Regions from separate parts of the Oceanobacillus sp. FSL K6-2867 genome, predicted to be linked through region 1. Evidence: riboswitches for the same ligand, from Rfam matches in the RefSeq annotation. Region 1 holds a riboswitch; each other region holds the start of a gene.
The links. A riboswitch is a leader RNA that binds a small molecule or an ion and turns the genes downstream of it on or off. The one in region 1 is predicted to bind thiamine pyrophosphate.
Positions count from the first base shown of each region.

Region 2: it holds a riboswitch for thiamine pyrophosphate, as region 1 does, so the genes downstream of both, tenA (thiaminase II) here and NSQ77_RS17070 (thiamine phosphate synthase) in region 1, are expected to answer to the same signal.
Region 3: it holds a riboswitch for thiamine pyrophosphate, as region 1 does, so the genes downstream of both, thiW (energy coupling factor transporter S component ThiW) here and NSQ77_RS17070 (thiamine phosphate synthase) in region 1, are expected to answer to the same signal.
Region 4: it holds a riboswitch for thiamine pyrophosphate, as region 1 does, so the genes downstream of both, NSQ77_RS16350 (YkoF family thiamine/hydroxymethylpyrimidine-binding protein) here and NSQ77_RS17070 (thiamine phosphate synthase) in region 1, are expected to answer to the same signal.

Region 1 is NZ_CP150144.1:3,540,998-3,544,107, reverse strand. Features, by position in the region: gene thiO (glycine oxidase ThiO) at 1-512, opposite strand, end outside; gene NSQ77_RS17070 (thiamine phosphate synthase) at 509-1,105, opposite strand; TPP riboswitch at 1,240-1,349, opposite strand; gene NSQ77_RS17065 (hypothetical protein) at 1,545-1,688, shown strand; gene NSQ77_RS17060 (hypothetical protein) at 1,726-1,989, shown strand; gene NSQ77_RS17055 (4Fe-4S binding protein) at 2,195-2,434, opposite strand; gene NSQ77_RS17050 (GntR family transcriptional regulator) at 2,597-3,110, opposite strand, start outside.
Region 2 is NZ_CP150144.1:2,046,081-2,049,190, reverse strand. Features, by position in the region: gene NSQ77_RS10215 (glycoside hydrolase family 18 protein) at 1-217, opposite strand, end outside; gene NSQ77_RS10210 (isochorismatase family cysteine hydrolase) at 282-815, opposite strand; gene tadA (tRNA adenosine(34) deaminase TadA) at 907-1,365, shown strand; RNA gene ffs (signal recognition particle sRNA large type) at 1,418-1,683, shown strand; TPP riboswitch at 1,809-1,911, shown strand; gene tenA (thiaminase II) at 2,004-2,696, shown strand; gene dnaX (DNA polymerase III subunit gamma/tau) at 2,890-3,110, shown strand, end outside.
Region 3 is NZ_CP150144.1:1,568,826-1,571,935, forward strand. Features, by position in the region: gene NSQ77_RS07735 (LytTR family transcriptional regulator DNA-binding domain-containing protein) at 138-1,196, opposite strand; TPP riboswitch at 1,430-1,541, shown strand; gene thiW (energy coupling factor transporter S component ThiW) at 1,718-2,203, shown strand; gene thiD (bifunctional hydroxymethylpyrimidine kinase/phosphomethylpyrimidine kinase) at 2,281-3,102, shown strand; gene thiM (hydroxyethylthiazole kinase) at 3,083-3,110, shown strand, end outside.
Region 4 is NZ_CP150144.1:3,378,176-3,381,285, reverse strand. Features, by position in the region: gene NSQ77_RS16360 (ABC transporter ATP-binding protein) at 1-712, opposite strand, end outside; gene NSQ77_RS16355 (ECF transporter S component) at 709-1,287, opposite strand; gene NSQ77_RS16350 (YkoF family thiamine/hydroxymethylpyrimidine-binding protein) at 1,280-1,885, opposite strand; TPP riboswitch at 2,063-2,169, opposite strand; gene purU (formyltetrahydrofolate deformylase) at 2,614-3,110, opposite strand, start outside.

The DNA of each region.
Region 1 (3,110 bases):
CTTTCAATAATGGATGCACCAAGGGCTCGAGCACTTTTAGCAAAGCTTTCACAGGTTTTATCCGGCATTATACTCACATCATCCTTTATATATGCTGCTCCTAATATATTTGGAGCAATCATTGGCTCCCTTTTCTTTACTTCTTCCTCATTCAACCATTCTGCAGTTGGCTGCTTCAGAAGCGAAGTAAGCTGATGCTTATCTGTATCTGAAAATACAAGCTTTAATATTCCACCTTCTTTGTACCCAATATCAATGCCGCTTAATCGATAAAGCTCATCCTTCAACCTAAAGTATGCTTGTTGACTCGATCTGGCAAACGAAAACATCGCATCCTCGCCATTGCTTTCAGAATGAGCCCCGAGCATACCAGCCGCAGCGCTTGTAGTCATCGAACCAATTCTTCCTTTTTCAAATAACGCAACATCGACCTTTTCTTTTGCTAAATAGTAGGCTATTGAACACCCAATAATACCACCGCCTATTACAACTGCTTCATAATGCTGTTTCATTTTGAAATTGCCTCCCTATATTTTTTTGCCATCACGCTTGGTGCATCCGCATGGAAAATGCCGGACATAATTGCAATCCCATCTGCTTTTGACTGTTTCATTAATGACACCTCATTTAATGAAATTCCTCCAATGCCATAAACAGGGATGTGGAGTTTTCTTTTCATTTGTTCAATTGGCAAAATCCCATTCGGAGGTATTCCGCTTTTACTGCTTGTCTCAAAACAATGACCATATATTACATAATCCGCCCCATCCGCTTCAGCTTCTTTCGCTTTTTCGAATGAATGAACACTGCAGCCAACCCTTAGATGCGGATATTGTTCCTTGACTATTTTTACTGGTAATCCATGCTCTGGCAGATGAAGATTCGGAATATCTCTAAGGAGTGCAATATCAAGCCGATCATTTAGGATTATTTTTTCTTTATTGACACCATTCATTCGCAAATAGTCCAGCAGCTGAAAAATTTCACGAGCTGTTTTTGATTTTTCACGAATTTGAAGGAAATCGATCTTGTCCTTGATGGCTGCAATAGTATCGGCTAGCTTATCAACAGTCATGCTGTCTCCGGTTACAGCAATTAACTTCATCCAAATCACCCTTTCTTTCAGACATAGTACAGAAATCATTAACCGACCATGCAATTACAATTTTTATGTACACAAAAAAACCACTTTTCTGCATAGAAAGTGGTATCGTATTTGTATAATGAAATTAACAATACAATTCGCCCTTGCCACATTCCTACGCAGGTGCTAGCCTGTTCAGGTTTTGAGGGTTTCAAAGTAACTACTTTTTTCTCAGCCCTTATCAAGGGTTCCCCTAGTGAATAACGCTACGTATTTACTTATCATTACTTTACCACAAATAAAAAAATTTGCAAAGGGTGGATTTTTCAAATAATAAAGGTTAAAGTCGAATTGCAGGCTAGCTTTGACACAGCAATCTAACTTTTTTTATTTTTAAACCAAAAAAACACCATTTTCATGTATACTAAAACTAGAAAAAAATAGAAAGAGGTCCTAAATAATGAAGGTAAAAATGAATGTACAGACAGCCTATCATGGTGAATTGCTGCGAGCAGGCAAAGTATATGAAATTGATGAAACAACAGCAAAGCGTTGGATTGCCAGTAATTTAGCAGAAGAAGTTAAAAATGAAGATAAAATATAAATGTAAGTTATAATCTCGTCACAACGACGAGAATTAAATGGGTCAAGAACAGACAGATAAGTTAAGACTATTGGATCAGTCATTGGAAAAACACAATGAAATGATGGGCATATCGCTTCTGTCAAGTAAGATATCACTTCAATCGAAGAAAAGGAATGACACCCGGCAACATGAAGTTATGGATGCAATAAACTTAATTAGAGCAGATAATGGTCTTCTTTGCGATAGAAGCAGTGAACATGAAGTTGGTATGCTTCAAAAGCTGAATGAGAATCAATCTTTTAATGAAATGCATCTCTAACATTGTACATTACTTAACATATTGCTACATAATTTTCTCACTAAATACAAATAACATCCCCACTGGAACACTTCGCAATCTTGCTGCTGTAACTAGCGGGGATGATTAATTTAATACATCATATTTAGCTTTACCAATTTAACAGCACTGCTGGTCGGACAGATAGACAATTGTTCTGGAACTTTTCGTCTTCTGTCCAATAAATCTATCTATTTGCGAAAAATTCCTCCGCCTTTTCTAAAAATACTTCTTGATCAGGAGTCAAATCGTATTCTTCCTCGATCGCTGAAACTGGACAAACTGCTTTACATGCACCACAGTCAATGCAAATATCAGGGTCAATATAGAACTGATCTGGTCCTTCTTCTATACAATCAACCGGGCAGACACTTACGCATTCTGCTGCCTTTTCCGGTCCACATGGATCCAGTATTACAAAAGCCATTAATAGTTTACCTCCTTACTTTGCATACATCACTTTCTCTCTACTAAATGATAATGCTTAAACGGCTTGAAGTAAACCATTTGACTCGAAGTTTCGACAAATGATCTCAAGATATATTTTTTTCCTCATTTTAGTATTTAAATCTTGCTAGGTAGACCGTTATCACTGTATCCTTCGGTTAAATTCTATTGCATATTTCCATTTTTCTGATCTAAGATAAATAATTGTTACGTCTAAGGGAACAGATCTATTATCATAAGAAACCCTTGTACTTTTTAGAATAGACTGCCCTTTATCGACTTGCAGATGTTCTGCTAATTGAGAATCTGCTGAAATAGCCTCTATATACTCATTTATAGTTGTAAATATAATACCCTTTTCATCTTTTAATAGCTGATCAATCGAAATAAAAGAAGGGTCTTTTTGAAACATCTCAATTGATAAATCAGGATGCGAAAAGTGCTCCAAATAAATTACAGGTTCACCTTCATCTGTACGAATCCGTTTCAGGTGAATCATTTCTTCATTACTGTTAATCTCAAGTAAACTTGCATAATAAGGAGACATTTTTTTTGTAACCTCTATTGTTCGGGCTGATATCTTTTTCCAATCTTTCAGATAAATATGATTAAACCCTGTCATCGTTGTCCAATGGCCGATAGGCTTTCTATTTGCT
Region 2 (3,110 bases), 1.5 Mb from region 1:
GATAGCTCATCCCAAATCGATTTGCAATGGAATAGAGGCTATCTCCTGACTGAACAAAGTAAAACTGACCAATGATTGGGATAACAAGCGCTTGCCCGATGACGAGATCATCAGGAGCGTCCAGCTCATTGGCATTCGTAATGGCGACAGCAGTTGTATTGTATGTATTAGCGATTGAAGCCAGCGTATCTCCTTCTGCTACAACATGAATTTGCAAGAAAACTTCCTCCTTCAAAACAATTTCTCATTTCAACTTATGTGAAGGAGGACGTCGATATGACTTAAAGTGGGTCGATATTCGCTTTCATCACAGAACGGATCAAATATAATGCGTAGTCATTATTCTCCTTTGTTTCGGATGCCATACAATTTGCTGGAACATGCATCCCAAGCTGGTACATATATGCATCCTTTGCAGTAAAAAGAATGCAAATATCTCCCGCAATTCCGGCCATTAAAAGGTGACTTCGATTTAAATCTGTAAGCAAGGATTGGAGGGGGGTCTGGAAAAAGGCAGAATGCTGTGGTTTAATCAGGAAGTAATCATCTTCCTCGGGAGCGAGTGCCTCGATAATACCCCTGCTCCGATCATTCTTACAGTTTTCGATAATTTTATGAAAGTCTGCTTGCCATAAACCGTAATGATCATTAACATAAATAGTAGGCAGGCCATTTTCTTTAGCAAATTTCTTCAGCTTAATGAGGTTTGGCAGAATTGCCTTCGTATTTCGATATAAATCATCACCGCCATCAAAGTCAAAATCGTTGATAATATCGATAAATAATACGGCAGTGTTATTAAGTGATGTATCCATTTATAGGTCTCCTTATATTCGGTATAGACTACTTAATAGTATTTCCCCGTTTCGGATTGTTTCAAACTTTAAAACAAGGCGTTGTGATAATATGAATGATGTAAAATTTATGGAAGCGGCAATTGAAGAGGCAAAAAAAGCATCTGTATTAAATGAGGTTCCAATTGGTGCGGTTATTGTATATAACGATGAAATTATTGCAAGAGGTCATAACTTGCGGGAAACCTCACAAACGACATTATCCCACGCTGAACTCGTTATTATACAGGAAGCAAATGGAAAAATAGGCAGCTGGCGACTGGAGGATTGCACCCTTTACGTTACATTAGAGCCATGCCCGATGTGTGCAGGCGCTATTGTCCAGTCACGAATTAAGCGTGTTGTGTACGGAGCAGCAGATCCCAAGGCTGGCTGTGCAGGTACATTAATGAATTTATTGAATGAACCCCGTTTTAATCATCAGGTTGAATTAACGTCAGGTGTTTTACAAACAGAGTGTGCTGCATTGCTTAAAGATTTCTTTCGTGCACTTCGCAAAAGGAAAAAATAGTCGGTAACCTTGGTGTTGCATTTTGTCGTTTTAGTCGTTATAATGGTAACTACCGTGCTAAGCGGGGAGGTAGCGGTGCCCTGTACTCGCAATCCGCTATAGCGAGGCTGAATTCCCACTCTAGGTGTGGCGATTTTATGGTCTGCCTTAAGGGATTGGTGTTGACGTCCGGGTCCTACGCAACAGGAACCCACGAACCCTGTCAGGTCCGGAAGGAAGCAGCAGTAAGTGGAACCTTCTGTGTGCCGTGGGGAAGCCTAGGCCGAGCCATGAACTTAAGTAACGCATAGGGTCGTCACATCGAAAGTGGGTGCACGGCTACATAATTCAATCAAACACCCTTCAAACGTTTTGAAGGGTGTTTTTTAATGCGATGAAACACATTTCATGTAAATAGTTTTACTTTTATGAAAAAATGAAATAAGATAGAATCAGAATAAATAAAAATCCACTAGGGGTGCCATTTGGCTGAGATAAGATACATTTCTTTATCCCTTTGAACCTGAACTGGTTAGTACCAGCGTAGGGAAGTGGAGCTGGTGACTTATACATATTCTGTAGCTGTATATAAAACCACTCCATTTCGGGGTGGTTTTTTAGTGTTCATACAAAGGTAAATACAGGGAGGAGTAATTATTATGCGTTTTTCAGAATCATTGCGAGAGGCAACAAAACAGAGTTGGGAACTAAGTCTAAATCATCCATTCGTACAAGGGATTGTACGTGGCGATTTGCCATTGGAAATATTCAAAAATTATATTTTGCAGGATATTTATTATCTGAAGCATTACGGTAAGGTGCACGCATTTGCCGCTGCACATTCAGATGACTTTCATGTTGCTGCCAAACTGGCTGAAAAAGCAAAGAAGACAGCTGAAGCAGAATTAACCGTGCATAAGGAGCATGCAGAAATTTTACAGATTACAGATGCGGAAATAGAGAATTTTAAGCCTGCACCGACTGCATATGCGTATACATCGCATTTATACCGAGCATCACTGTCTGGAAGCCTGTCTCAAATTATAGCTGCAATGCTGCCATGTTACTGGTTATATGCAGATATTGGCTTTACTTATAAGGAAGCAAAACCGAAAGAGGAAATTTACCAAAATTGGCTAAACACATATGCGAGTGAGTGGTTCCAGGAATCCACACAAGAGATGATTGACCTGCTTGATGAATTAGCAGAAAAAGCAAGCGAAACAGAAAAACGGAAAATCAAAAAGCAATTTATTATTGCGAAAGAATATGAGCTCGCATTCTGGGAGATGTCCTATACGTTTGAAACATGGCTTTCGGAAAAGCAAGAGACTCGGCGTCTGTTTAAATAAAAAATCAGGGTGGTATATAAAATCCACCCTGATTTTTTATTCCGCAAAACTTTCTAATCAACCTACTTATAAACGAAATGTGACAGTAATACCAGATGACTTTTTAAAAAAATATATTTCGTCTGCTTATGGTTCACATTCACCCCTAAAATCGGGTATAATTAGAAATAGATCATAGAGGGGAATCTGTATTATGAGCTATCAAGCTTTATATCGCGTTTGGCGTCCAAGAACCTTTGAGGACGTCGTAGGACAAACACATATTACAAGAACACTGCAGAATGCGATTGTACAAGATAAATTTTCGCATGCCTATTTATTCTCTGGACCAAGAGGGACAGGGAAGACAAGTGCTGCCAAAATTTTTGCCCAGACAATCAACTGTGAGCATGCACCAGTCAAGGAACCATGTAA
Region 3 (3,110 bases), 2.0 Mb from region 1:
CTAGATTAAATGGAAAATGAAGTGAAAACAGCATATTTCTAATGAAAAGAGTATTTTTCAAGGTGAATGGAGTATATTTTGCAGTGAATTATCTAATTAGTAAGCCTTGATTTTCCGCTTTTTCCAATGAACGGAGCTTATTTAAGGCCGAGCAGATCTTTTAATTCTGCCATTTTTGTTTTTGAAAGTGGCACTTGTGACTTTTCCTTATCATCCAAAATCAAACTATAGCTATTTCGGGTCCATGTAATTACCTCGCGAACCTTCTGTAAATTTACAATATAGGATCGGTGACATCTGAAGAATCCAAAATGCTGCAAGCGGTCTTCTAAATTGGTTAAGGTGAGTGAGCTTGGAAATGCTTCTCCTTTTATGTAAATATTTGCTTGACCATCATTACTCTCAATGTAGTCAATCTCGGGTGGGTCAAATAAAACAATTTTGTCATTGACCTTCGTTGGAATTTTATTCAATTGAATTGGCTTTGGACCTTTCTCATTATCTGTTTCTTCTGCTGGAATTAATTCTGTATCCTTTTCTTCTGCTGCATCTTCCTCTGTTTCTGTCTCAATAATTCGTAGTCCATCTTCATCCAGCCGATAAACACAATCAGCGACCGTAACAGCACTCTCCATATTTCCAGTTAATATAAGTATGCTTTTGCCTATTTCTTGTATTTTTCTCGTGATATTAATAAATACACGTTTTGTTTCCATGTCTACATTCAAGTCCGGCTCCTCAAAAACAAATAAAGAAGGTGCCTGAATTAGTAAACGTCCATATTGCACACGTTTCATCTCCGAAAATGTTAAGTCTCTAATTCTTTTATTCTTCTTTTCTTGCAGCTGTGTTAAATGGATAATTTGTTCTAACTCCAGTTCCACTTCATATAGTTTATTAAAAAAACGTAAATACTCAGAAACCGTTAATCTCTCATACATCCCTTCTTCAAAAAAACAAATGCCAAGGTTGTTCAAAAATCTCCGTTTGTCTTCTGCAATGGTTACATTTTTAACCCGAATTTCCCCATTTACCACAGGGATTTTTCCAAGAATCATATTTAAAAGCGTACTCCGAACATTTAGTGATGAATAAATTGCTGTAATATGTCCTTCAGCAATTTCTAAATTAAAAGCGGAAAACAGCTGTGTATCTTTTTCATGTTTTTCTATATTTTTCATTGTTAAAATTGTCATTTTATCAGCCTTTCATTATTCCGTCTTTTGTGGATGTAGGAATTGATGATGTAATTATCCTCTATGGGCAACTGACTGTGTAAAACATTTGTTTATAACAGTATTCAGTATGTTACTTTTATAACTCTTCTGTATAGCAGACTACATTAGTTATACCATGTTTTCCATGTTAATAATGACAAAAGTTAAAAAATTTGTTAAGCTTAGAGTTGAATTCAAATGTATATCGTTATTTAAACTACTAGGGGTGCCCAAAATATGGGCTGAGAGGGAAGCGTACCAATTCCCGACTCTTATGGACCTGATCTGGTTAATGCCAGCGGAGGGAAGTAGTCTGACATATGTCCAAACTATTTTTCACACGTATCAAGCTGGGTCCCAATGGATCTAGCTTTTTTTGCGTCCAATTCCAGCAACGCGGCCGCAGCTGAATTCCAAAATTCAGTGACCAGGACTTGCTGTACAGAAGTGCACTGATTTATATCACTGCCTTTTGTATTACCCCAGAAATGGAGGAACTGATGAATCGAACACGTTTATTAACTACCATGGCTGTATTTATTGCAATCGGCACGATTACTGCTCAATTGCTATGGTTTCCCGCTGGAATCGCTAGAGCCTATCCTGTTCAGCATGCAATTAATGTCATGACAGCAGTTACGCTCGGACCAGGACCAGCCGTCGTTATCGCTTTTATGATCAGCTTACTTCGCAATATGCTCGGGCTAGGTACATTATTAGCATTTCCAGGTGCAATGGTTGGTGCCTTTTTAGCAGGCTACCTTTATAAAAAATCCGGAAAAAATGCACTGGCTGCTGTTGGCGAAGGCGTTGGAAGCGGGATTTTCGGTGCACTTTTCGCTGTACCATTTGCTTCTATCTTTATGGGAAGCTCTGCCGGAGCATTTGCCTTTATCCCACCTTTTTTAGTTAGTAGTATTACTGGTTCCCTGATTGGCTTATTTATCGTTTCAAGAGTTGCAAGTAAACGTTTAATTCGTCATTAAATTGCACGATTTATACAAGGATTAATAAAAATAACACTTACATGTGAGAAATCTTTCAATAGGACGGTGTATAACCAATGAAACAAGTAGCATGTGCACTTACAATTGCCGGAACAGATCCAAGCGGTGGAGCAGGTATCCACGCTGATTTAAAAACATTCCAAGAGCTGCAAAGCTATGGAATGTCCGTTATTACCTCGGTTGTAGCCCAGAATACAACAGGTGTTCAAGCAATTCACCATGTACCACTTAAAATTATTGAACAGCAACTGGACTCCGTGATTTCCGATATGCCTATTCACGCACTAAAAACCGGAATGATCGCCAATCAAGATATGATGGAAGTTATCCAGAAAAAAATAGCAGCCCTTCAAGTTCCATATGTCATGGACCCTGTTATGGTTGCGACGAGTGGAGATGCTTTAATAGAAGAAGAGGCACGTGATTATTTACGCAAGCAGCTTTTACCACTCACCACACTTGTAACTCCAAATATTCCAGAAGCGGAATTTCTAATTGAAGAACCGATTGAAACAACAGCTGATATGAAACAGGCCGCAGAGCTGCTTGTTAAGAAATTCGGTGTTGGCGCTGCCCTAATCAAAGGCGGGCACAGAGAAGGCGAAGCAATTGATTTCCTGTATGACGGCTCAAACATACACAGCTTCTCAGCAGAGCGAATTGATACAAAAAACACGCATGGAACTGGCTGTACGTATGCAGCTGCAATTACTGCCTATTTAAGTAAAGGATTATCTTTGTATGACGCTGTTAAAAATGGAAAGGAATTTGTCACTGCGGCAATTAAGCATTCCTTCGATCTTGGATCTGGAAGTGGTCCAACAAACCATTGGGCAATACGGAAAGAAGGTGCTAAACATGAATTCACAAATTATTAAAAGCGTAC
Region 4 (3,110 bases), 160 kb from region 1:
TAAAGGCAATGGCATCTCTTATATCGCCATCATAAAATATTATCCCCTTTCGATTCAGCAAAAGACAACGCTCTGTAAGTTCTGTCCAGCCGTCCAGCTGGTGCTCAATTATAATAAGGGAACAATTCGTTTTTTCCTGTATCGATTGGATGGTATGAATAACATCTTTCTTTGCAATTGGGTCAAGGTTGGCTGTTGGTTCATCTAAAATTAATAATGAAGGCTCTAACGCAAGAATACATGCAAGTGCTAATCTTTGCTTCTGCCCTCCTGAAAGCGAGCTTATTGCAGATTTTTTAAATGCAAGCAACTGTACCATTTCAAGAACATGGTTAATTTTCCCTTCCATTATTTCATGTGGAACGCCAATATTCTCTAACCCAAAGGCTACTTCATCTTCAACAGTAAGCATACAAAATTGTGTCTCTGGATCCTGGAAAACAACTCCGACCTGTTGACTAATTTCCCCTGGTCGGTATTCTGTCGCTGGTTTTCCATTAATAACAATTTCTCCACGCATCTCTCCATCTAGTTCGCGTGGGTACAGCCCGTTCAGACAATATGTTAATGTGCTTTTTCCGCAGCCACTGGGTCCGAGAAGCAATAAGCTTTCACCATGATTCAAGCAGAAATTCAAATCAGATAAAGTATATCTGTCTGGATTCGCTTCAAATTTTAAATAGAATTGGTTTACTTCTACCATCCTGCTCATGCCACATTTTTCCTCCGATATTCTTTGCCTAAAGCAAAACTTGATAACACCCCTGTTTTAGCTAGACCATCACTTAATGCCTTTCCTAATAATCCAGCAATTAATGCTCCACTGATCAGCCGGACAATGAGCATCGCTACAACGTATTCTGTAGCTAAAGCGGCATAACCGCTCATAAAATAACCATAGATAAAGCTTGTAATGGCTGATCCCATTCCCGCTGCCATCAGTATCCAAACCGAGTAATTCTTCCATCTTGCTGCAGCAAATACAGCTTCAGCACCAATACCTTGAACCATTCCAGTGACAATAAGCATTGGACCAACAGCATTTCCGATTAACACTTCGACCATAGCTGCAATCGTTTCAGATAAAAATGCAGCTCCAGGCTTTCGAATAATGTATGCAGCAATGATTGAAACAATAAACCAAATACCAAAAATAAAATCATAGCCAATAGGGCCAAGGAAACCAACTAAGACGGCTCCAAGCGGCAAAAAGGCTAAATATACAACACCAAAAACAACAGACAGTGCGGATAAAACAACAATTTCTTTAAAACGCCAATTATTCATCGCGATCAATTCCTGAATGTGAAGGACTGTTTGCTGACATTGATACGGTCATTACAGTATGACTGGATCCACCTTCAACCGTGGCTTTAAAAACCTGTCCCAGGCCATTAAAGATTGCAATCGCTTCACCGTCTAATCGTGTCGCATAATGAGCATGACTAACATCTACATATTGCTTCATTGCCTCAATTTGACTGTAAATTACATCCATATAATTACCGCCCCCTAATGGATACAAGGAAAATTTCGCCGCAACGCGCTGCTTTATATTGACAAGCTCTGCATTCAGCGGAATCTCATCTTCTGCCATATAAGCCTCCCCTTTTGAATCCCCAGGGCATCCTAATGAATACGTAGCTTCAAATGCAACATGCTTCCCACTCTTTGCTGCATGAACAAATATTGCCTTTGTCACATCAAAAACATGTGTGAGCTTGCCTCTTACGGTTGTTGTTACATCATCTGTATCCATATGAACTTTCGTCGTATCTGCCTCTTCAAGAGCACCTTTAATGATTTCTACAAACTGGTCACTCATCGGATGAATTGAAAAACTTGCCCCCGCAATATCATTTTTTATACACGCATGCTTAACCATGTAAAACTCCTCCTCATTTCCACTTTAAGTTTTGTTAGAAAACTTTGGATCCATTATTCTTTTGATCGTTTCCTCGTTAAACAAATAGAGAGCTCTATAATCCCTATTTGCAACACAAAAAACTACATTCCCAGGGAATGCAGTCTACATGTATGTATTAATTATCTATAAAAGATATACAGATTGACTACACTTCCCCACGCTAGTATTATCTAGTTCGGGTTCAAAGGGTCAGAACAAACCAGTTCTTCTCAGCCGCTTTCACAGCTCCCCTAGCGTAAAAATAATGATGAAGTTTTCTGTCTTCAAGATACCATAAGCTTAATTTCTTGTAAAGCACTTACTATTTTCAAAATTTAGTAATCCAAGACTTTACCCTCTTCATTATATAACCGTTTACTAATCTCTAACCACTCCACAACATTTTAACTTCTCCCCAGCCTCTTTCCCCAGCTTTTTACGCCCTCAATCGAAAATTCCTTATCTCAATCCGCGCTAGTCTTCTCTTGGTTCATTCTTCCTGTTGTTTCATCCAAAACAACCGTCACTTTCCAACACACGTCTGCTGAGCAGCTTTCTAGAGGGGGCTGAGAATGTATTCGCCGGCAGCAATTCGTGGCGGTTGAGTTTGCTCATACTACGGCACTTAGTACGGATTTATAAATATCTACAATCCGAAATTAAGCTATAAAAAAAGGCCGGCTCTTTTACCAGAGCTGGTCCTTTGATTAAAATACAATCGTTTTATTTTTATAGACAATAATGCGGTCTTCGAGATGCCATTTTACTGCTCGAGCTAGTACACTTCGCTCAATGGATTGACCAATTTTTTTCATATCTTCTCCGTTATCACGATGATCGACTCTGCCTATATTCTGTTCAATGATTGGGCCTTCATCCAAATCATTCGTTACATAGTGGGATGTGGCACCAATCATTTTCACACCACGCTGATAGGCGCGCTCATATGGTTTCGCCCCAATAAATGCTGGTAGAAACGAATGATGGATATTGATAATACGATTTTCAAAATGCCCCACAAATTCTGGAGTCAAAATCTGCATATAACGTGCAAGCACAATTAAATCGACTTCATATTGTTCAAGCAGCTGCTTCTGTTTTTCTTCCACCTGATGACGGATGTCCTTATTCGCTGGTATATAATAAAATGGAATTCCAAGCGACTCTACCATCTCACGTGCGGTCTCATGATTACTAATCACAA